Regions from separate parts of the Pseudomonas syringae pv. tomato str. DC3000 genome, predicted to be linked through region 2. Evidence: riboswitches for the same ligand, from Rfam matches in the RefSeq annotation. Region 2 holds a riboswitch; each other region holds the start of a gene.
The links. Region 2 has a riboswitch for cobalamin ahead of PSPTO_RS16855 (ABC transporter substrate-binding protein). Riboswitches for the same ligand answer to the same signal wherever they lie in the genome.

Region 1: linked by a shared signal. The riboswitch ahead of cobO (cob(I)yrinic acid a,c-diamide adenosyltransferase) and the one ahead of PSPTO_RS16855 (ABC transporter substrate-binding protein) in region 2 are both predicted to bind cobalamin.
Region 3: linked by a shared signal. The riboswitch ahead of PSPTO_RS16285 (CbtB domain-containing protein) and the one ahead of PSPTO_RS16855 (ABC transporter substrate-binding protein) in region 2 are both predicted to bind cobalamin.

Annotation. Positions count from the first base shown of each region.
Region 1 covers NC_004578.1:1,876,750-1,884,657, forward strand. The annotation lists gene PSPTO_RS08925 (PQQ-dependent sugar dehydrogenase) at 1-1,267, opposite strand, end outside; cobalamin riboswitch at 1,387-1,601, shown strand; gene cobO (cob(I)yrinic acid a,c-diamide adenosyltransferase) at 1,692-2,303, shown strand; gene PSPTO_RS08935 (cobyrinate a,c-diamide synthase) at 2,343-3,638, shown strand; gene bluB (5,6-dimethylbenzimidazole synthase) at 3,635-4,285, shown strand; gene cbiB (adenosylcobinamide-phosphate synthase CbiB) at 4,282-5,190, shown strand; gene cobD (threonine-phosphate decarboxylase CobD) at 5,183-6,187, shown strand; gene PSPTO_RS08955 (cobyric acid synthase) at 6,184-7,644, shown strand; gene cobU (bifunctional adenosylcobinamide kinase/adenosylcobinamide-phosphate guanylyltransferase) at 7,645-7,908, shown strand, end outside.
Region 2 covers NC_004578.1:3,674,034-3,681,941, reverse strand. The annotation lists gene PSPTO_RS16860 (FecCD family ABC transporter permease) at 1-679, opposite strand, end outside; gene PSPTO_RS16855 (ABC transporter substrate-binding protein) at 676-1,689, opposite strand; cobalamin riboswitch at 1,819-2,017, opposite strand; partial or broken gene PSPTO_RS16850 (FadR/GntR family transcriptional regulator) at 2,037-2,752, opposite strand; gene PSPTO_RS16845 (FadR/GntR family transcriptional regulator) at 2,861-3,595, shown strand; gene PSPTO_RS16835 (oligogalacturonate-specific porin KdgM family protein) at 3,957-4,679, opposite strand; gene PSPTO_RS16830 (ABC transporter ATP-binding protein) at 4,815-5,579, opposite strand; gene PSPTO_RS16825 (ABC transporter ATP-binding protein) at 5,590-6,429, opposite strand; gene PSPTO_RS16820 (ABC transporter permease) at 6,492-7,397, opposite strand; gene PSPTO_RS16815 (ABC transporter permease) at 7,397-7,908, opposite strand, start outside.
Region 3 covers NC_004578.1:3,537,032-3,544,939, reverse strand. The annotation lists gene cobM (precorrin-4 C(11)-methyltransferase) at 1-633, opposite strand, end outside; gene PSPTO_RS16295 (cobalamin biosynthesis protein) at 666-1,115, opposite strand; gene PSPTO_RS16290 (CbtA family protein) at 1,108-1,830, opposite strand; gene PSPTO_RS16285 (CbtB domain-containing protein) at 1,851-2,036, opposite strand; cobalamin riboswitch at 2,132-2,346, opposite strand; cobalamin riboswitch at 2,405-2,629, shown strand; gene cobW (cobalamin biosynthesis protein CobW) at 2,743-3,807, shown strand; gene cobN (cobaltochelatase subunit CobN) at 3,811-7,575, shown strand; gene PSPTO_RS16270 (ATP-binding protein) at 7,575-7,908, shown strand, end outside.

The DNA.
Region 1 (7,908 bases), 1.8 Mb from region 2:
GCAAACCGCCGCGCTGATCGTTGACCACACCGACCGGGCGGCCCATGGCTTTTTCGTCTTTGTTGAGAAAGCCAGTCAGCACATCGACTGGCGTGCCGTTGGGCTTGCCGCCGCTGAAGGGAACAAACACCACTTTATAGCCGCTGTGCGGTTTGCGGTTCCATGAGCCATGCTGGCCGATGAACAGGCCTTCGTTGAACGGCGCAGCCAGGGTCTTGCCGTCGGCGAACACCAGGCCCAGTGACGCGGTGTGCGGGCCGACCGCGTAATCCGGGGCGATGGCCTTGGCGACCAGTGCCGGGTTCTGCGGTTTGACGCGTTCGTCGACGTGCTGGCCATAGTAGCTGTAAGGCCAGCCATAAAAAGCGCCGTCCTGCACCGAGGTCACGTAGTCAGGCACCAGGTCGCTGCCGATTTCGTCACGCTCGTTCACTGCCGTCCACAACTTGCCGGTTTTTGGCTCCCAATCCATCCCGTTCGGGTTGCGCAGGCCGGACGCAAAGATGCGGTGCTTGCCCGTCGCGGCGTCCACTTCCCAGATCGCCGCGCGGCCTTCTTCCTGGTCCATGCCGTTTTCGCCCACGTTGCTGTTGGAGCCGACCGTCACGTACAGCTTGCTGCCGTCCTTGCTGGCAATTACGTTCTTGGTCCAATGGTGGTTGAGCGTGCCGCCCGGCAGGTCAACCACCTTGGTTGGCTGTGCGCTGATCGACGTCTGGCCCGCTTCATACGGAAAGCTGATCAGGCGGTCGGTATCGGCCACATAGAGTTTATTGCCCACCAGCGTCATGCCGAAGGGCGAATTGAGGTTCTGCAGGAAAACGGTGCGGGTTTCTGCGACGCCATCTTTATCGACATCACGCAGCAAGGTGATGCGGTTGGCGCTCGGTACGCCAGCGCCAGCGCGGCCCATGACTTTCTCCATGACCCAGCCGCGAACGCCTTTGGAGTCATCCGGCTTGGCGGGCGAATTGGTTTCCGCGACCAGTACGTCACCGTTGGGCAGCACATACAGCCAGCGCGGGTGATCCAGCCCTTCAGCGAAGGCAGCCACCTGAGTGCCGGGTGCGGCCACCGGTTTGGCGCCTTTTTCCCAGCCGATGGCAGGCGCGATATTGACGGTCGGGATCAGCGTCTTGTTCGGCTCCGGCAGCTTGGGCGAGGGGCCTGTTCCATCCGAGACTTGCAGGGTCGAAGACTCGCCGCAGGCAGCGAGGCCGCCGGCAACCAGAAGCAGCACTGCATAGTGGGGTCTGAGTGTGAACATGATCGATCTCCATAAACAAAGGCGTGGTCCAGTAACTGATAGAGGCCCTGCAAACCGTCGAGGTTCAATCGTGTTCCCGGGCTGCGCTGTCGATTGACGCTCTCGGCCCAACCCTCTACCCTTCGCGGCTTGTTTCAGGTGCTCTGCAATCCTCGATTGGCAGGGTGAAACAGGGAAGCCGGTGTGGATCGACCGATCCGATCCCGGCGCTGCCCCCGCAACGGTAAATGAGTCAAGGCTGTGCATCGTGCCACTGTGTTTCGACACGGGAAGGCGCGCAGCCGGGGTAACCCGCTCATGAGCCCGGAGACCGGCCTGAACCACTCAATGGCATCACGGAGGGTGATGCTCTGTGCAGGGCGTAGCCGTGCTGTCCAGTGCTGTCCTTCCGTCTGCTTTCGCCTGCCCCGAGCGGAGAGCCAAGATGAACGAATCCCCCGAACGCGACGAACGCCATCTGGCGCGCATGCAGCGCAAAAAAGCCGTGATGGACGAGCGCATTGCCAGCTCGCCCAATGAATGCGGCCTGCTGCTGGTACTGACCGGCAATGGCAAAGGCAAGAGCAGTTCCGCCTTCGGCATGCTCGCCCGGGCCATGGGCCACGACATGCAGTGCGGTGTGGTGCAGTTCATCAAGGGCCGCAACAGCACTGGCGAAGAAATGTTCTTCCGGCGCTTTCCTGAACAAGTGCGTTATCACGTGATGGGCGAGGGTTTCACTTGGGAGACCCAGGACCGCCAGCGCGACATCGCCGCCGCCGAAGCGGCCTGGGCCGTGTCGCAGGAAATGCTCCGCGATCCGAGCATTGGCCTGGTCGTGCTCGACGAGCTGAACATCGCCCTCAAGCATGGCTACCTCGACCTTGAACAGGTGCTGACTGACCTGCAGGCGCGCCCGCCGATGCAGCACGTGCTGGTGACTGGCCGTGGCGCCAAACCCGAATTGATCGACCTGGCCGACACGGTTTCCGAGATCGGTGTGGTCAAGCATGCGTTTCAGTCCGGTATCCGTGCGCAAAAAGGTATCGAGCTGTGAGCCATTCGTCATGAGAACTGCGTCAATGGGAGCACTGCAATGAGAGCCCCGCGCCATTGCCCGGCGGTATTGATCGCTGCGCCTGCCTCCGGGCAAGGCAAAACCACGGTGACCGCTGCACTCGCACGTTTGCACCGCAATCAGGGCCGCAAGGTCCGGGTGTTCAAGTGCGGGCCGGACTTTCTTGACCCGATGATCCTCGAGCGGGCCAGCGGCGCGCCGGTCTATCAACTGGACATGTGGATGGTCGGTGCGGATGAAAGCCGTCGGCTGTTGTGGGAAGCGGCTGATGAAGCGGACCTGATCCTCATCGAAGGCGTCATGGGGCTGTTCGACGGCACGCCATCCAGTGCCGATCTGGCGCGTCACTTCGGCGTGCCGGTGCTGGGCGTGATCGACGGCACCGCGATGGCGCAGACCTTCGGCGCGCTGGCGCTTGGGCTGGCGCGCTATCAGCCCGATTTGCCGTTTGCCGGGGTATTGGCCAACCGCGTCGGCACCGTGCGCCACGCGCAGTTGCTGGAAAACAGCCTGACCGAAGGCCTGCGCTGGTACGGCGCCTTGTCGCGTGAAGTCGGTTTCGAGTTGCCGAGCCGCCATCTGGGGCTGGTGCAGGCCAGTGAGCTCAACGACCTCGACCTGCGTCTGGACATGGCCGCCGCCGCGCTGGCCAGCACCTGCGAAGTGGCGTTGCCGCCTGCGGTGACGTTTACCGCGCCTGATCCGGTCGAGGTCGAGCCGCTGCTCAAGGGTGTGCGCATTGCTATTGCCCGCGACGAGGCCTTTGCCTTTCTATATGGCGCGAGCCTGGACCTGCTGCGCAATATGGGCGCAGAGCTGACGTTCTTCTCGCCAATCCATGACAGCCAGCTACCCGAAGCCGACAGTCTGTATCTGCCGGGCGGCTACCCGGAGCTGCATCACCTTGCGCTGGCGGCCAACACCTCAATGCAGGCCGCGATCAGGGCTCACCACAATGCCGGCAAACCGATGCTGGCCGAGTGCGGCGGCATGCTTTACCTGCTTGATGCCTTGACCGACGTGGAGGGCGTGCGCGCCGAACTGGTCGGGCTGCTCGCCGGTGAAGCGGTCATGCAGAAGCGTCTGGCGGCGTTGGCCCTGCAAGCGGTCGAGCTGCCCGAAGGCACGCTGCACGGCCACACGTATCACCATTCGCTGACCAGCACCGAGTTGCAGCCGATTGCCCGTGGCGTCAGCCCCAATGGCGGGCGGGGGGCCGAGGCGGTCTATCGCATCGGGCGCTTGACCGCCTCCTACGTGCATTTCTATTTCCCGTCCTGCCCGCAGGCGATTGCGGCGCTGTTCAAGCCATGACCGAGCACGCCTTCAGCGCCGAAGAACGGGCTGCGGTGTACCGCGCCATCGCCGAGCGCCGTGATATGCGCCATTTCAGCGGCGGCACGGTGGCGCCCGAACTGCTGGCGCGCTTGCTGGAAGCCGCGCATCAAGCGCCCAGCGTTGGCCTGATGCAGCCGTGGCGTTTCATCCGCATCAGTGACCCGGCATTGCGCAGCAAGATGCAGGCGCAGGTTGAAGAAGAGCGCATCCGCACTGCCGAAGCACTGGGCGAGCGCACCGACGCGTTCATGAAGCTCAAGGTCGAGGGCATCAATGACTGCGCGGAAGTGCTGGTCGCCGCGCTGATGGAAGGTCGTGAGCAGCATATCTTTGGCCGTCGCACCTTGCCGGAAATGGACATGGCTTCGTTGTCCTGCGCCATTCAGAACCTCTGGCTGGCCTCGCGTGCCGAAGGGCTGGGCATGGGCTGGGTGTCGCTGTTCGACCCTGATGCGCTGGCCGCGCTGTTGAACATGCCTGAAGGTGCCAAGCCGCTGGCGATCATCTGCCTGGGGCCGGTGAACGCATTTTATCCTGCACCGATGCTGGTCATGGAGGGCTGGGCGCAGGCGCGTCCGCTGCATGAACTGCTGTATGAAAATCAATGGGGAGTGAGTCAATGAGTGTGGCGCTGTTGAGCGTCGCCGGTGTGGCGCTGGATGCGTTGCTCGGTGAGCCGAAACGCTGGCATCCACTGGTGGCGTTCGGAGGCTTTGCCAACCGTGTCGAGCAACGCTTCAACAGCGGCGGGCGTGGCTGGCGCAGTCATGGCGTCACTGCCTGGGTGATTACAGTCGTGCCGTTGACGCTGCTGGCCACGCTGTTGAGCTGGTTGCCTTACATCGGCTGGCTGTTCGAGATTCTGGCGTTGTACTGCGCGCTGGGCATGCGCAGCCTGGGTGAGCACGTGCAGCCGGTGGCGCAGGCGTTGCGCGCCGATGATCTGGACGAGGCGCGGCAGCGGGTCGGTTATCTGGTCAGTCGCCAGACCAGCGAGCTGGACGCCACCGAGGTCGCCCGCGCCGCCACCGAGTCGGTGCTGGAGAACGGCAGCGATGCGGTGTTCGCCGCCTTGTTCTGGTTTATCGTGGCCGGTGCGCCCGGCGTGGTGCTGTACCGGCTGAGCAACACGCTGGACGCCATGTGGGGCTATCGCAACGAGCGTTTCGAGCGTTTCGGCTGGGCCGCGGCGAGAATAGACGACCTGCTCAACTATATTCCTGCACGCCTGGTGGCGCTGACCTACGCCTTGTTGGGCAAAACCCGACTGGCGCTGCACTGCTGGCGCACTCAAGGGCCAACCTGGGACAGCCCCAACGCAGGCCCGGTGATGGCCGCTGGCGCAGGCGCGCTGGGCGTCGAACTGGGTGGCGCAGCTATTTATCACGGCGAACTGCATGAGCGTGCGCAACTGGGCGAGGGCGCTCCTGCCGATGCGGACTCGATCGATCGCGGCTGGCAACTGGTGCAACACGGCGTCTGGTTGTGGCTGCTGGTCATTTGTGTGGCGGCTGAATTTTATGCTTGAGCACGGCGGGCGGCTGCGCGCAGCGGCGCAGCGTTACGGTATCGATCAGGCCGACTGGCTGGACCTGTCCACCGGCATCGCGCCTTGGCCGTGGCCGATTCCCGATATACCGGCGTGTGCCTGGGCGCGGCTGCCCGAGACCGAAGACGGTCTGGAAGCCGCGGCCTGTGCCTATTACGGTGTGCCTCAATTGTTGCCGGTGTCTGGTTCGCAAGCCGCGATTCAGGCGCTGCCACGGGTGCGCAGCGGCGGGCGGGTCGGCGTGTTGTCGCCGTGTTATGCCGAGCACGCGCATGCCTGGCGCAAAAGCGGCTATGTCGTGCGTGAGGTCGGCGAGCAGGAGGTCGAGTATTTTCTCGACAGCCTCGACGTACTGGTGGTGGTCAACCCCAACAACCCGACCGGCCTGCACCTGAGCACCGAGCGCCTGCTGGAATGGCATGCGCGACTGGCCGAGCGCGGTGGCTGGCTGGTGGTGGATGAAGCGTTCATGGACAACACGCCAGGCCTGAGCCTGGCGGCCGAGACCTGGCGCATCGGGCTGATTGTGCTGCGTTCGTTCGGCAAGTTTTTCGGCCTGGCCGGGGTTCGGCTTGGCTTTGTGCTGGCTGAGCCGGTCTTGCTGAAAATGCTCGCACAGGAGATCGGCCCGTGGTCGGTCAGCGGCCCGACCCGGATCATCGGCCAGGCCTGCCTGAGCGATCTGCCTGGGCAGGCCCGGCAACGCGAGCGCAGTGATCGGGCCTGCGACCGGCTGGTGGCATTGCTTGATCACTACGGTCTGACGCCAGATGGCGGCTGCGCGCTGTTTCAATGGTTGGTGACTGCCGAGGCGCAGTCGCTTTACGAGTTCTGTGCGCAACGCGGCGTCCTGTTGCGTCTGTTCATGGGTGACACGCCCGAGTCTGGCAGCCTGCGTTTCGGCTTGCCCCGCGACGAGGCCGACTGGCAGCGTCTGCACAACGTTCTGCTTGAATACCGCAAGGAGTTTGCATGACCACGCTGATGGTGCAAGGCACCACTTCCGATGCCGGTAAGAGCACGCTGGTGACGGCACTGTGCCGCTGGCTGACCCGCCAGGGCGTCAAGGTCGTGCCCTTCAAGCCGCAGAACATGGCGCTCAACAGTGCGGTGACGGCGGATGGCGGCGAGATCGGTCGTGCGCAGGCGGTACAGGCGCAGGCGTGCTTCCTGGCGCCGCACACCGACATGAACCCGGTGCTGCTCAAGCCCAACAGCGACACCGGCGCGCAGGTCATTATTCATGGCCGCGCCGTCACCACCATGAATGCGGTGGCCTACCACGGCTATAAAGAGATCGCCATGCAGGCGGTGCTGGAGTCGCATCGTCGGTTGAGCGAAAGCTACCCGGTGATCATGGTCGAAGGCGCGGGGTCGCCTGCTGAAATCAACCTGCGTGCCAATGACATCGCCAACATGGGCTTTGCCGAGGCCGTGGACTGCCCGGTGCTGTTGATTGCCGACATCAATCGTGGCGGCGTGTTTGCTCATCTGGTCGGCACGCTGGAGCTGCTGTCGCCCAGCGAACAGGCGCGGGTCAAAGGCTTCATCATCAACCGTTTTCGCGGCGACATTGCCTTGCTGCAACCGGGGCTGGACTGGCTTGAAGCGCGCACCGGCAAACCGGTGGTCGGCGTGCTGCCCTACGTGATGGACCTGCACCTGGAGGCCGAAGACGGCCTTGATCAGCGCCAGACCGACAAGGTCGAGCAGGTCCTGAATGTGGTCGTGCCGGTGCTGCCGCGCATCAGTAATCACACCGATTTTGACCCGCTGCGCCTGCATCCGCAGGTCAACCTGCAATTCATCGGCCCGGGCCAACCCATTCCGCCTGCCGACCTGATCATTCTGCCCGGCTCGAAAAGCGTGCGCAGCGACCTGAATTACCTGCGCGCCAACGGCTGGGAAACGGCCATCGACCGGCATTTGCGTTACGGCGGCAAGCTGATGGGCATCTGCGGCGGTCTGCAAATGCTCGGCGAGCACCTGCACGACCCGCTGGGGCTGGAAGGCGCGGCGGGTTCCAGTGCCGGTCTGGGCCTGCTGGCGATGAGCACGGTGCTGGAAACCGAAAAGCAATTGCGCAACGTGCGCGGACGCCTGACGCTGGAAGACGCAGAAGTCAGCGGCTATGAAATTCATGCCGGCGTGACCACGGGCGCGGCGCTGGAGCAGGCTGCCGTTCAACTGGACGATGGCCGTTGCGACGGCGCGCAGAGTGCCGACGGACAGATTCTCGGCACTTACCTGCACGGCCTGTTCGAGTCGCCTGCCGCCTGCAGCGCGCTGTTGCGCTGGGCGGGGCTGGAAAACGTCCAGTCGGTGGATTATCACGCGTTGCGCGAGCGCGACATCGAGCGGCTGGCGGACCTGGTGGAAAAGCATCTGGACGGCACCTTGCTCCGTGAGCTGTGCGGCCTGGAGGCGACCTGAATGCTGCAACTGATACTTGGGGGGGCGCGGTCCGGCAAAAGTCGCCTGGCGGAGAAACTAGCGGCCGACTCGGTGCTGAGTGTGATCTACATCGCCACCAGCCAGCCCCTTGATGGCGAGATGAATCAGCGTGTTGCCAGCCATCGCGCCCGTCGCCCCGATCATTGGGGGCTGGTCGAAGAACCTGTCGAACTGGCGCGGGTGCTGCGCGAAAACGCCGCGCCCGGCTGCTGTCTGCTGGTCGATTGCCTGACCCTGTGGCTG
Region 2 (7,908 bases):
TGAAGGCATCCAGCGCGCGCCTGTACCAGAGGCACACCAGCAAACCGGCCAGCACCGTCGGCACCGCCAGCCACACCGAGTGCCATCGCACCCCGCTGAGGTTGCCCAGCAACCAGAACATGATGCCGCGAGCCTGTTCGGAACTGGCGGATTTGGTGATCATGAACGAGGTCAGCGCGTTGAACAGTTGTGAACCGGCGATACCCGCCAGAATGATCTGCACCGACGCTGTGGTGCCCCGTGAGGAATGCGCGAGCAGGGCGACCAATGAAAACGCCGCTACGGCCCCGGCGAACGCGCCGACCGACATGGAAATCGCCCCCGCGCCAAAGCCCAGAATGGCCACCAGCACCGCGCCGGTCGAGGCCCCGGCGGAAATCCCCAGCAAATAAGGGTCGGCCAGCGGGTTGCGCAGCAATGATTGCAGCACCACGCCGCAAATCGCCAGGCCGGCTCCGCAGGCTGCCGCGACGATGGCCCGGGTCAGCCGGTAATTCCAGACGATGCCTTCGTCGATAGGGTCCAGCACATAACCGGCCGCCCAGAGTTTGTTGGCCAGCACCTGAAAAACCACGTCGAGGCTGATCGAGGTTTCACCAATCGCCGCGCCGACCATGATTGCCAGCACCAGGATGGCTGCAACCCAGAGCAGATGGCCCAGCGCCACAGGCAGTCTCATCGTGCGGCGTTGAAACGGTTGGCGGCGTCGGCCAGTTCTTCGAACCCGGTGAACAGGCGCAGACCTGCCTGCATGCCCTCGGCGTCGATGATCACGATCCGGTCATGCTTGACCGCGTCCATGTTGCGCGTCACCGGGTCGCTCTTGAGGAAGGCGATCTTCTTCAGGTAGTCGTCGGCCGGAAAGCGGCGACGGTCCATGCGTGCAATCACCAGAATGCTCGGGTTGGCCTTGGCAATGGTTTCCCAGCCCACGGTTGGCCATTCTTCGTCGGACTGGACGATGTTGCGCATGCCCAGGCTGTTGAGCATGAAGTCCGGGATGCCTTTGCGGCCTGCTACAAAAGGATCGCTGGCTATCTCGGAGCTGGAAAACCAGAACAGCGCAGACACATCGTTAGCCTTGTTCTGCCTGACGTTGGCAATCGCTGCGCTCAGGCGCGTTTTCAGCTGCGCGACCAATGCGTCGCCGCGATCCTGCACATCGAAAACCTGCGCCAGTTGTTCGATGCTCTTGTAGATGGTCTCGATGCGAAAAGGCTCCAGGCGGGTACCATCGGCGCCGACCAGGTTGTCTTTGCCTTCGCAATCGGACGGCAGAATGTACGTGGGGATTTTCAGATCATGAAACTGCTCGCGGGTACCGACTGCGCCCTGTTTGCCGACCATCCATTCCAGCTGCACGACCACCAGTTCGGGACGTTTGCCGATCACCGCCTCAAAACCCGGTTCGTTATCGGCCAGGCGCTCCACCTTGTCGTTCTGTGCCTTGAAGCGCGGCAGCACGTTGTTGAACCACAGCGAGGTGCCGACCAGCTTGTCGCCCAACCCCAGTTCATAGAGCATTTCAGTGCCCGCCTGGCCAATGGTCACGGCTTTGGTCGGTGCATGCGCGAACGTCAGGGTCGAACCGCAGTTTTCCACGGTCAGCGGATACTGCGTGGGGGCGGCGAACGTCAGGGTAGACAACGTCAGGCAGGCGGCGATTGCGGCGAGGCGGGGCAGCGACATGAAATGCGGTCTCCATTGGAGCAGGTGCCAAGGCGCAATGCACATCAGGAAACACATCCCCGGCAGATGACCGGGCACGGCAAAAGGTGCCGACGCGTGCGGATGTCCTTCCCGGACACCCCGCCGGTTAGTTGGTTGAATCGGGTCGGCAGGTCTCCTGACTGGCATGTCATCACCATGCTCCGGCCTTCCCGGATCTGAATCCAGTGGCAGTCTTGGAGCAGGCTCGATGCCTACAGTTGCGGGGGCAGTTTCGTTTTGGCCTTTGAAACAAAGCTGGCGAATTCCCTGTTAGTTCCTCTCGGAAACCGACGGCCGGCATGGTAAACGATAAGGGTTCTTGATAGCTAATGCTTTGCGCGCACGCGCAGCAGGCTGTTGATCAAATGCAGGCGCATCGCGGCGCGCGCGGCATCGCGGTCCTGATGAGCGATGGCTTCATAGATGCTTTCCTGCTCGCGGCGCTGAATGTCCGGGTCATCTATGGCATGCGCCAAGGCGATGTTGCCGAAGCCGCTGCGCGCGCGCGGCAGAATGCTGCTGCCCAACTGGCTCATTACGTCGGTAAAAAAGCTGTTGGCGGTGCACAGCGAGATCTGCCGGTGGAATTCGAAGTCGGCTTGCAGGGTGTCTTTGCCTTGGCGCGTGCAACGGTGCAGTTCATCGAGCGCCTGGCGGATCGCGTCGAGTTGCTCGGGCGTGCGCCGTTGGGCGGCGAGGGCGGCTGATTCCGGCTCCAGGCTCAGGCGCAGCTCGATGATCGACACCGCATCGCCAGGTGTGCCGATGGAGGATTGGTCCTGACTGGAGTGGCCGGGCTGCGAGGCATCGACCACAAAGGTGCCATGCCGTGGCGGGTTTCCACCAGCCCCTCGGCCTGCAAGCGCGACATCGCTTCCCGAACCACGGTGCGGCTGACTCCGCTTTCGCGAATGATTACCTGCTCGGTGGGCAGCTTTTCGCCGCTCTGGATCTCGCCATCGCGAATCCTGCGCGCGAATTCGGCGACCAGTTGCTGGGTCAGGCTGGAACGGCGGCCTTTGGGGGAAGAGGAGTGTTCCATGGCAGGGTGATCGGTCCGTTTGGGGGGGCTGAGTATAACCGTACTCGGAACGTGTTTTGTGCGGGTATCGCAGCCTATACTCGCGTATCGGACAGAACTGAGGCTGCAATGTCGGACAACGCGCTTTCCCCGCAAAAAAACCATCGACGCCTGGCAGAAACCCTGGTTGACCGCTTTGCCCAGCGCATGCGTGACGGTGTGCTGGTGCGCGGAGAAAAGCTGCCGTCGGAGATCCACATCATGGAAGCCGAAGGTGTGAGCCGCACGGTGGTGCGTGATGCCTTGTCGCGGATGCAGGCGGCGGGGCTGGTGGAAACCCGCCACGGTGTGGGTACATTCGTCCTTGACATGCCGCCGCCCGAAGGTTTTTCCGTCGGCCCGGCGACCATCGCCAGCGTTGCCGATGTGCTGAACCTGCTGGAGTTTCGCCTGAGCCTTGAGGTCGAGGCGGCCGGTCTTGCCGCCCAGCGCCGCAGCCCGGAGGCGCTGCTGGAACTGAAGCGTGCTTTTGATGCTTTGCTCGAAGGGCCGCAGAAGTCCGGGACGACCATCAACGCCGACTTTCAGTTTCACCTCAAGATCGCCAAGGCGTCAGGCAATGCCTACCTGATCGACATCATGAAACACCTGGGCACCAAGCTGATCCCGCGCACCCGCATGAATTCGGCCTACACCGGGCAAAGCGACCGCAGCGCCTACCTTGCCGGGATCAACGCCGAACACCGGCAAATCTACAACGCCATCGCCGAAGGCAACGTCGATGCCGCGCGCGCTGCAATGTACCTGCACCTCAACGGCAGCCGCATGCGCCTGCGCCGTACTCAGGCGTTGTACAGCGACTGAGCTGATTCAGGATGAGCGTCGTACGATAGTTGAGATTATCGTTCCGCACGCTCCGGTGGGAATGCCTTGCGTGACGCTCCGCGTCACAGATCTGCGCCGCACCGCGCATTCAAGAGCGGACGCGGAGCGTCCAGAAACGCATGCGACGCGGAGCGTCGCACGATAATCATACTCAGGCGTTATCGTTCCGCACGCTCCGCGTGGGAATGCCTTGCGTGACGCTCCGCGTCACAGATCTGCGCCGCACCGCGCATTCAAGAGCGGACGCGGAGCGTCCAGAAACGCATGCGACGCGGAGCGTCGCACGATAGTCAGATCGTTCGCGAAATGCGTGCCGTGACACTCCGCGTCGCAATCTGCGCTATAAGAAGTTGTACTGCACCCCCACCCTTAATCTCAGCTGGCGCTTGTCGTCTTCCGAGTCCACCTTGATGTCGCCCACCTCAAAGAACGGCACCCAGTGCTTGTCCCACCTGTATTTGAAGGCCGCGTTCTGTTCGTAGTCGGTCCTGCCATTGTCGTAACGGATGTAATCGGCGTCGAAGTAGGTGAACTGATACTCATAAGCCCAGGGGCCTTTGCTGGCGTAATTGACCCAGACGTCGTAACGATTGATCGACTGATCGTCCATCTGGTTGTCAGGCATGTCGTGGTTGACCTTGTCGCGGTCAAGTTTGATCGAGTCGTAGCGATAGCGGCCCGAGACGCTCAACTGGTCATTCACTTTGTAACCCAGCTTGAGGCCCATTTTATAGGCCGTGGACTTCTCGATGCTTTCCAGTGCCAGTGACGGGGTGAGCATCCATTTGTCATTGAGCCGATATTGATAGCTGGTCGTCAGTTCGTGGCCGTTACCGACGGTGTTGTCGAATGCAACGTCCTGTCGGTCGCCTGCGGTCTTGTATTTAAGCTCGCCTTCAAAGCCCCAGCCGCTGTCCAGGCGGCTGCCGAATTTGACCCGGTCGGCATGCATGCGCGTGCTTTCCGCGTATTGGTGGCGGTAGTTGATGTAGGCGCTGTCGGCATGGGTCCATGCACTGGGCAGCAGGGTGGCAAAAGCGAGCAGAGCGAGTGATTTTTTCATTTTTTTTATTCTTGTGGGTTGACGTTTTGGGTGTGTTTGAACAAATCGCAGGCAGCCGGATCCTGTGGCCGTTTCGGCCAGGGCTCACGGCGTCAGCAAGTGTCAGGTTTCAGCGGTCACCCGCCGGAAGACGGGTCATCCCGTCGGGCGCAGGTCCATGTCGCGACTGGCCTGGATCAGCATGCGCGAATATTCGTGTCGAGCCTGATTGTTGACCAGTTGGCTGCTGTCGAGCGTCTCCAGCACCTGGCCCTGCTGCATGACCGCCACCCGGTCACACAGGTGCGCCACCACACCCAGGTCGTGGGTCACCATCAGGTAGGTCAGGCCTTGCTGACGGCGCAAGTCGGCCAACAGGTTGAGAATTTCGGCCTGCACCGAAACATCCAGCGCCGAGGTCGGCTCGTCGAGCAGCAGCACGCGGGGTTCGAGAATCAGCGCCCGTGCGATCGCCACACGCTGACGTTGACCGCCAGACAACTGATGCGGGTAGCGAAAACGAAAACTCTCGTTGAGACCGACCTTGTCGAGCACCTCGCAGACGCGCCGATCACGATCGCCGATCGTGTGGATGCTCAGCGGCTCCTTGAGCGCAGCGTCGATGGTGTGGCGCGGATGCAGTGAGGCGTAGGGGTCCTGAAAGACCATCTGCACGGTGCGGTAATGGCTGGCGTCGAGCTTGCGCTGCACCGCCTGGCCGGCCACGCTCAAGGCACCGGTCCAGTGCTGATATTGCCCGGCCAGGCAGCGCAGCACGGTGGTCTTGCCCGAGCCGGACTCGCCCACCAGCCCGAACGACTGGCCTTGTTCGACCCGCAGGTTGACGTCACGCAGCACGTGATTAAGCGCGCTGCCAGTGCCGAAACTCAGGTTCAGTGAATCGACTGTGATCATTGCCATGGGAGCGTTCTCAGTGAGTGAGCCAGAGGGGATCGCGCTGCAACACCGGCAGGCTGGCGCGCGGGCGGTCGAGGCTGGGCAGGGCGGCAAGCAGGCCGCAGGTATACGGATGGCGCGCCTGATCCAGTTCGTTGGCGTTCAGCGATTCCACCACCCGCCCGGCATACATCACCAGCACCCGGTCGCAGAAGTGGCGCACCATGTTCAGGTCGTGACTGATGAAGATCAGTCCCAGATCGCGCTCGCTGACCAGTTCTTCCAGGACGTTGAGCACCTGGCGCCGCACCGACACATCCAGTGCCGACGTCGGCTCGTCGGCGATGATCACCTGCGGGTCGGTGATGACCATCATTGCGATCATGATCCGTTGGCCCATGCCGCCGGAAACTTCGTGGGGGTACAGCTCGTAAACCCGCGCCGGTTCGCGAATGTGCACCTTGGCGAGCATCTCCAATGTGCGTTCGCGCGCTTCTCTTTTCGAGATCTTGTGATGCGCCAGATAAGCCTCGGCAATCTGTTCGCCCACCTTGATCACCGGGTTCAACGAGTATTTCGGGTCCTGCATGATCATCGACATGCGCCGGCCGCGAATGCCCTGCATCTGTTTTTCGCTGCAGTCGAGCAGGTTGATATCGCCAAAACGCAGGGTCTTGGCGGTGACCTTCGCCGTTGCCGGGTGCAGGCGCAACAGGCTGCGGCCAACGGTGGACTTGCCCGAGCCGGACTCGCCGACAATCGCCAGTTTCTCGCGGCCCAGCGCGAACGACACATCGCGGACGGCCGCTGTGACCTTGCCCGCATGACTGAACTCGACCCGTAAATCTTCCACCGCAAGCTTTATCTGTGACATGGTTTGAGCCTCCGTTATTTTTATTCTTTGCGTGTCATTCGCTGCTTGTTATTCGATACAGGTCATTCGCTGCGCGGGTCGAGCACATCGCGCAGGCCGTCGCCCAGCAGATTGAACGCCAGGCTGACCAGCATGATGGTGGCGCCGGGTGCCGCCACCAGCCACCAGCTTTCGAGCATGTAGCGCCGGCCGCTGGAGATCATCGCGCCCCATTCCGGCAGCGGTGCCTGAGCGCCGAGGCCGAGAAAGCCCAGTGCCGCGGCAGTGAGGATGATGCTGGCCATGTTCATGGTCAGGCGGATGATCACCGAGGACAGGCACATCGGAATGATGTGGCGACCGATCACCCGCACTGCCGAGGCGCCTTGCAGCTTCACCGCCACAACGAAATCGGCGTTGCGCAGCGACAGGGTTTCGGCCCGCGCCAGGCGTGCGATTGGCGGCCAGGCGGTGAGGGCGATGGCGATGACCGCGTGCTCCAGTCCCGGACCAAGGGCGGCGATGAACGCCAGCGCCAGCACCAGGCTGGGGAACGAGATGAAGATATCGGTGATGCGCATGAACAGGCTGTCCACCCAGCCACCGAAATAGCCGGAAACAGTGCCGATCAACAGGCCGATCGGGCCGACGATCACGGTCACCAGCATCACGATGTACAGCGTGATGCGCGAGCCGTACACCAGCCGGCTGAACACATCGCGGCCGTATTCATCGGTGCCGAACCAGTGCTGTGCGCCGGGCATGCGCAAGGCTGCAGACAGGTCCTGGGCGAGCGGGTCATGGGTGGCGATCCACGGCGCGAATAGGGCAACAATCAGCAACGTCACGATGACAATCAGGCCCGCCAGGGTCATCGGGTTGCGCAACAGAAAACGCATCAGGCGAACGCCGCTGGCAGCGAAGGCTGCAAGGCTTGACGTCGGGGCGTGGATGAGCGGTTTGGCGCTGCTTGCAAGGGAAGTCGTCATCAGCGGGTTCTCGGGTCGAAGACTTTATAAAGCGCGTCACTGATCTGGTTGAGGATCACGAAGATCAGACCGATCAGCAGTACACAGGCCATCACCGCATTCATGTCACCGAGCAGCAGGCTGCTGGTCAGGTACTGGCCGAAGCCGGGCCAGGCAAAGACGGTTTCGATCAATACCGCGCCTTCCAGCAGACCGCCGTAGGCGAGGGCGACGATGGTCAGCAACTGCACGCGAATATTGCGGAACGCATGGCCCCAGACGATGCGTCGCTGCGAGAGGCCTTTGACCCGTGCCGTGATGATGTACTCCTGCGACAGCTGCTCGAGCATGAAACTGCGCGTCATGCGGCTGATGTAGGCCACCGAATTGAAACTGAGGATCACCGCGGGTAACAGGATGTGGCGCAGTGCACTGCGAAAGGCGTCCCAGTCACCGGACAGTGCGGTGTCGATCAGCAGCAGGCCGGTGCGGGTTTCGATCAGGCCGTCATATGCCAGGCCGATGCGTCCCA
Region 3 (7,908 bases), 140 kb from region 2:
TCGCACTTTTTCCTCTATGTCTGCCAGCGTACCTATTGCCCATTCCTGATCCGGCCAACTGGCGCGGTGTACCACGGCAATCGGGCAGTCGGTGCCGTAATGCGGGGTCAGCTCTTCGACGATTCTGTGCAGGTTATTTACGCCCAGATGAATCGCCATGGTCGCCCTGTGGCTTGCCAGGCTGGCGAGTTCTTCGCCGCTCGGCATTGAGGTCTTGTCGGCGTAGCGGGTCAGAATCACGCTTTGCGAAATATCCGGCAGCGTCAGCTCCACGCCCAGTAACGCAGCGCAGGCGGCCGTCGCAGTTACTCCCGGAATGATTTCAAAGGGGATATTCAGTTCACGCAAATGGCGGATCTGCTCGCCAATGGCACCGTACAGGCTAGGGTCGCCGGAATGTACACGAGCAACATCCTGGCCTTGCGCATGAGCGGTCTTGATCCGATCAATGATTTGCTCCAGATGCAGTTCCGCGCTGTTGGTCACCTGCACCGCCTGGTGGCCTTCCAGCACGGCGAGCGGCACCAGCGAACCTGCATAGATAATGACCGGACAGGTGCGGATCAGGCGTTGCCCCTTGACGGTGATCAACTCGGGATCGCCAGGGCCTGCGCCGATGAAATAGACAGTCAATGGAAACTCCGGGGTCAATGAGCGCGGCGCGATTATCCGCCCACAGCCGGGCTGGACGCCAAGGCAAATGTCATTTGAGTGGTTTTTTGCCGCTCTATCAGCAGCCGCGCCGTACCGTCGCCCAGCTGCGCGGCGAGGGCCAGTGCCGATCCTTCGGCTACACCGTGACAGCCTGTGGTCTGAAAGACTTGCGCGGAGCGGTGGGTCAGGTGCAGCTCCCAGGCCACCAGTTGCGCGGCGTTGAAAAATACCAGCGGCACAGCCAGTTGCGCCGCCAGTGCAAGCAGGCCCGGTTCCTTGTCTTTCAGATCGATTGAGGCCAGCGCGGTGATGCTTCCCAGGTTCAGCTCCAGCGCTCGAAGCCTGTTCTCGATCAGCTCGCGCAACGCGGTCGCCGAACAACCGCGTCGACAGCCCAGCCCGACTACCAGAGGCGTGCCGGGGCGGACGGTCGAGTGCTCAGGCCTGATGCGGTCAGGCATGGTTTGAGTGGGCATTATCTGTGTGAACATTGCTTCTGCGAAACAGCCAGGCGCTGATCAGGCCCAGTGCAACCCAGAACAGCGCGTTGGTCAGCAGCGAAGCGACCCTGAACTGCGATTCCAGTGCTTCAGGCGCAAGGCTTTCATGAACCAGCGGTTGCGGTGCGCCGATCACATGCGGCACCACCAGAATCGCCGCGCCCAGCACTTTGAGCAGCCAGTTCTGACCAAACACCAGCAAGGCCAGCCCGGCAGCGGTGGACGCTGCGGTACCGATCCACCAAAGCTGACGCTGGCTCAGTTCTGCGGCAGCGGTGCCCGGCAGCTCAGGCGGCAGCCCCAGGGTCGGCGCCAGCACGAACACGGCAAAACCGGCCAGCCCCCACCACGCGCCCTGTGCCGTGCGGCCCGGTGCGCGCAGGGTGTAAAGCCCGGCCAGCATCAGGGCAAAACCGACGGCGACCACCAGATTGCCACCGGTGGTGGACAGCACGCGCTGCCAGCCGTTTTCCGGCTCCCACGCTGCTTCGTCATGCGCATGGCTGTGTTCAGCCACGGCACCGTCGGCATGCTCGTGAACGTGTTCGGCAGGTGCTTTCTCGTAGGTTTCTGCCTGCTGGATCAGCGGGACGACCCAGAAGCTTTGCAGCAAGGTCAGCAGCAGGGCGGCCAACAGCCCGGTAAACCCTGCGGTCTGTGCGATTCGCTTGAACATTGTGTTGTCCTCAATGACGCTCAATGGCAAGGAAAGGCAGCGCTGTGACGGGTGTCGTGTGCCGCATTGTGCACAGCGGCAATGTGCGAGAACCCGGCGAAGTACACAAGGCACGCGCCCAGCAGTGCAGCGCTGATGGCGGCGGTCAGGCGCTGGGTCTGGGTTGAGCTGGTAGCGGCCGTCTGGCTGCTGCTGATGGTGGACATGGCGTTCCCTCTTGAGTGTTGGCAAATGGGCCATGCGCGCGCGAACCCGCTGACGAACGCCAGAGGTTTCAACTGCGCCCGCCCACCGCGGGTGTGTCATTGGAAAAATGTCGGGCCGGTCTCCGGGCTCGCGAGGGGCTTGAACACGTGTGCGTTCAGACCTTCAAGGTCACCTTCCCATGCCAGAGCACAGTGGATCAGACCTTCTCTCGCTTACCGTTGCGGGGGCAGCACCGGACTTGCTCAACAGGTTGAGCGCACCGGTTTCCCGTTTCACCCCGTGAGGGGCACCCGAAACAAGGTGCACAGGAGAGCATGGGCAGCGGGGCATCGTCAATCTGAACGATTGACCTGCCTGCGGTCACTGCGTAGCCTTGCCGGTTCGAGGTTCTTCATGTGTAAAGCGTTACGACATGAAGCTAAGACGGGAATGCGGTACATGCCGCAGCTGCCCCCGCAACTGTAAACGGTCATGTTCATTGCACAGCCACTGCTGCGGCGGGAAGGCGCGATGAATGTGTGTCGGCAAGGTGTTCAACGCCCGCCACACGCTGCCGTGAGCCAGGAGACCTGCCTCGAACCGGGCTGACAAAAAGCCTGCGAATTCTCACTACAACCGGGCGGGGTGATCCGGTGGCGATCCGATCCGTGTGCAGTGCACGTGGTTCTCGTCCTGTTTGCCCGCCGCATTGCCAAAGGGCACCTGATGAAAACACTGGCCAAGCTTCCCGTCACCATCGTTACCGGCTTCCTCGGCTCGGGCAAGACCACGCTGTTGCGGCACATGCTCGACAACGCCGAAGGGCGACGCATCGCGGTGATCGTCAACGAGTTTGGCGAGCTGGGCATCGACGGTGAAATCCTCAAGCAATGCACCATCGGCTGCACGGAAGAAGAAGCCAACGGCCGCGTCTACGAGTTGGCCAATGGCTGCCTGTGCTGCACGGTGCAGGAAGAGTTCTTCCCGGTCATGCGCGAACTGGTGGCCCGGCGTGGTGATCTGGACCACATCCTGATCGAAACCTCGGGGCTTGCCCTGCCCAAGCCGCTGGTGCAAGCCTTCCAGTGGCCGGAAATCCGCAACGCCTGCACGGTTGACGCCGTGATCACCGTGGTCGACAGCCCGGCCGTGTTGGCGGGTACGTTTGCAGCCTTTCCGGATCAGGTCGATGCACAGCGCAAACTGGACCCCAACCTGGACCACGAATCGCCGCTGCACGAGCTGTTCGCCGACCAACTGGCCAGCGCCGATCTGGTTATCCTCAACAAGGCCGACATGATCGACGCCGAAGGGCTGGCCGCCGTGCGCGCTGAAGTCGCCGAAGAGCTGCCGCCTGCGGTCAAGGTGGTTGAAGCCAGCAGTGGTCGCCTGCCGATCAGTGTTCTGCTGGGCGTGGGTGCCGAGTCCGAACTGCACATCGACGCGCGCAAGACCCACCACGATCATCACGACGATGACGATCATGATGACCACGATCACGACGCGTTCGATTCAATTTCCCTGACATTGCCCCAGGCTGACGAGAAAGTGCTGCTCGATGCGCTGAATCAACTGGTCGTGCAACACGGCATTCTGCGTGTAAAAGGTTTTGCGGCAATTCCGGGCAAACCGATGCGCCTGCTGATCCAGGGTGTCGGCACGCGTTTCGACAAGCACTTCGACCGTGCCTGGCGTGCCGACGAAGAGCGCGCCACGCATCTGGTGCTGATTGGCCAGGAACTGGACGCGGTTGCGCTGCACGCTCAGCTCAACGCTGCGATTGCCGGCTGACCCATGCATTTACTGAGAACCCAGCCCGGCGGTTTCGTCCCGGATGACAGCATCGCCGACATGGGGCAAACCCCGGCCGAGCTGGTGATTCTCTGCAGCGGCGACTCCAGCCTGGCGCTGCTGGCCGAAGCCGCCCGGCAATTGCCCGAAGACTACCCCAGCCTGCGTCTGGCCAACCCGATGCAAGTGCAGAATCACGCCTCGGTCGACCTGTACGTCGATGAGGTGCTGCGCCACGCCAAAGTCATTCTGATTTCCCTGCACGGCGGCATCGGCTACTGGCGTTACGGCGTCGAGCGGCTTATGGAGCTGGCAGCGCGTGGCGTGCAGGTCATTCTGGTGCCGGGTGATGACCGTCCCGATCCCGAGCTGAGCGACCTGAGCACTGTGCCTGCTGCGCAGCGCGACCAGCTCTGGCAGTTCTTGCGTCAGGGCGGCATGCAGAATGCACTGGATTTGTTTCACTGCATGGCCAGCCAATGGCTGGGCCGCGATTACCCGTGGACTGAACCGCAACCGCTGCCGCGTACGGCTGTTTATCACCCGCGCCTTGCCAGTGCCCAGCTTGTCGATTGGCAGGCCGAATGGACGGCCGGGCAGCCGGTGGTGGCACTTTTGTTCTATCGCTCGCACCTGCAGGCGGCCAATACCGGCTTCATCGATGAATTCTGCGAGCACCTGCAGGCGCAGGGCATCAATCCGTTGCCTATCGCCGTGGCCAGCCTCAAAGAGCCGGGCTGCTTCGTTCAGGTCGAAAACTGGCTGGATGAAGCTGACGTCGAGCTGATTCTCAACACCACCGGCTTTGCCCAATCGAGCCCGGAAGCGCCTCACCTGCGCCCGTTCCGGCGCAACGTGCCGGTGATTCAGGCGATCTGCGCGCAGGACAACCAGCCAGCCTGGCAGGCCAGCGAGCAGGGCCTGGGTGCCCGAGACCTGGCCATGCACATTGCCTTGCCTGAGCTGGACGGGCGGATCATCAGTCGGCCGATCAGCTTCAAGGACTTGGCCTGGCGCAGTGAACGCAGCCAGTCGGACGTGGTTTGCCATCGCGCGCACCCCGAGCGCATGGATTTTGTCGCGCAACTGGCGCGCCGCTGGATCGAACTGGCGCGCCTGCCTAATGCCGACAAACGTGTAGCACTTATCCTCGCCAACTACCCGACCCGCGACGGGCGAATCGGCAACGGCGTGGGCCTGGACACACCGGCTGCGACGCTGAACATTCTGCGTGCCATGCAGGCCGAGGGCTATCCCCTGGCGCAGTTACCGGACACCGGCACCGAACTGATCCAGCAACTGTTGGGTGGCGTTACCAACGACCTGGACAGCATTGACCTGCGACCTTGCCAGCAAAGCATGGCGCTGGATGAATACCTGTCGGCGTTCAACGAGCTGCCGGCCGAAAATCGCGACGCGGTGACTGCCCGTTGGGGCGCGCCGGATGCCGATCCCATGTTCCGCAGCGGCCGAATGATGATCGCCGGCCTGCGCCTTGGTCTGAACTTCGTCGGCATTCAACCGGCGCGTGGCTATCAGGTGGACCCCAGTGCGGTCTATCACGACCCGGACCTGGTGCCGCCGCACGGCTATCTGGCGTTCTACTTCTGGCTGCGCAAGGCCTATGGCGCGCATGCGGTAGTGCATGTCGGCAAGCACGGCAATCTGGAATGGCTGCCAGGCAAAGGCGTCGGGCTGTCGCAAACCTGCTGGCCGGATGCCGTGCTGGGCGCCATGCCCAATATCTATCCGTTCATCGTCAATGACCCGGGCGAGGGCGCTCAGGCCAAACGCCGCACGCAGGCGGTGATCATCGATCACCTGATGCCGCCGCTGACCCGTGCCGAAACCTACGGCCCGCTGCGCAATCTGGAGCTGCTCGCCGACGAGTTCTATGAGGCGCAACTGCTCGATCCGCGCCGGGCCCGCGAGCTGCAACGGGACATTCTCGAACTGGTCCGTGAAACCCGTATCGATCGTGAACTGGCGCTGGACGACGCCACCGACAGCGACGCCGACGCGGCGGTCTGGCTGCCGCGTCTGGACACTTATCTGTGTGACTTGAAGGAATCGCAGATTCGCGACGGCCTGCACATTTTCGGCCAGTCACCGGAAGGTCGCCTGCGCACCGACACACTGCTGGCCCTGCTGCGCATCCCGCGTGGAGACGGGCGCGGGGCGCAATCGAGCCTGTTGCGGGCGCTGAGCAAGGCCTTTGCACTGGGCTTTGATCCGCTCGACTGCGAGCTGGCCGAGCCTTGGGCCGGCGAACGTCCTGCCACGCTGCTCGCGGTCAGCACAGACCCTTGGCGCACTGCCGGGGATGCCCGCGAACGGCTTGAGCTTTATGCTGCGGCGCTGATCGAGCGTGTGATGGCGGGTGAAGAGCTGTACGACGTACCCGTACACGATGACCTGGCGCTGATTCTTGACAACCTGCGCGAGGTGGTCGCGCCACGGCTGGACGCCTGCGGCCCCGGCGAAATGCAGGGCATGCTTGATGCGCTGAGCGGCCGCTTCGTGCCGGCAGGCCCCAGCGGCGCACCCAGCCGCGGGCGACTGGACGTGCTGCCGACCGGGCGTAATTTCTTCAGCGTGGATGTACGCAATCTGCCGACTACCACGGCGTGGCGCATTGGTTTTCAGTCGGCAAACCTGTTGCTGGAGCGCCACCTCCAGGATCACGGCGATCACCTGCGCCAGCTGGGTTTATCAGTCTGGGGCACGGCAACGATGCGTACTGGCGGTGACGACATTGCCCAAGCGATGGCACTGATGGGCGTCCGTCCGGTCTGGGCGACCGGCAGTCAGCGTGTCGATGACTTCGAGATCCTGCCGATCAGCCTGCTGGACCGCCCTCGGGTGGACGTTACCTTGCGGGTTTCCGGTTTCTTCCGTGACGCCTTTGCCAACCTCATCAAGCTGTTCGATGCCGCCGTGCAGGCCGTCGCGGCGCTGGATGAACCGGACGACATGAACCCGCTGGCGGCCAGAGTGCGCGAAGAGCGCCAGGGCTTTGTAGCCGAAGGGTTGAGCGAAGACGAAGCGGTACGGCAGGCGGGCTGGAGGATTTTCGGCGCCAAACCCGGTGCCTATGGCGCGGGCGTTCAAGGCGCAATTGACGGTCGCCTGTGGCAAAGCCGCGAGGACCTTGCCGAGGTCTATCTGAACTGGGGCGGTTATGCCTACGGCGCTGCTGATGAAGGCACCCCGGCCCGGCAGCGTTTCGCCCAGCGCCTGTCCCAGGTGCAGGCGGTGTTGCAGAATCAGGACAATCGCGAACACGACCTGCTCGATTCAAACGATTATTACCAGTTTCAGGGTGGCATGCTCGCAGCGTCCGAAAGCCTTAGTGGGCAGAAGACCGCCAGCTACCATGGCGATCACAGCCAGCCGGACCTGCCGAAAATCCGCACCCTCAAAGAGGAGCTGAACCGGGTGATACGCTCGCGTGCGGCAAATCCGAAATGGATCGAGGGGGTCAAGCGTCATGGCTACAAAGGCGCGTTCGAGATGGCCGCGACCGTGGACTTTCTGTTCGCCTTCGACGCCACCACCGAGCTGATCGACGATCATCAATATGCATTGCTCGCCGATGCCTATCTACTCGACCCGGCTACCCGCGATTTCATCGCACAACACAACCCCGATGCCCTGCGCGACATGACCGAGCGCATGCTCGAAGCCCAGCAGCGCGGCCTCTGGCAGGAGCCCGGCGAGTATCAGCAAGCGCTGGAAGACCTGCTGTTGGACATAGAAGAGAGTTGATGACCTTGCCTGATTCAAGCCTGAGCGACACTGCGCATTTCCCCTTGGCCGCCGTGGTCGGGGCCGACGACCTGAAACTGGCGCTGTGCCTGACCGCCATCGACCCGCGTATTGGCGGAGTATTGATCGAAGGCCCGCGTGGCATGGCCAAGTCGACCCTGGCGCGCGGTCTGGCTGATCTGCTGGCCAGCGGTCAGTTCGTCACCTTGCCGTTGGGCGCGACCGAAGAGCGTCTGGTCGGCACCCTGGACCTTGATGCCGCTCTGGCCGAGGGCCGCGCACGTTTCTCTCCGGGTGTGCTGGCCAAAGCTGACGGCGGGGTGCTGTACGTCG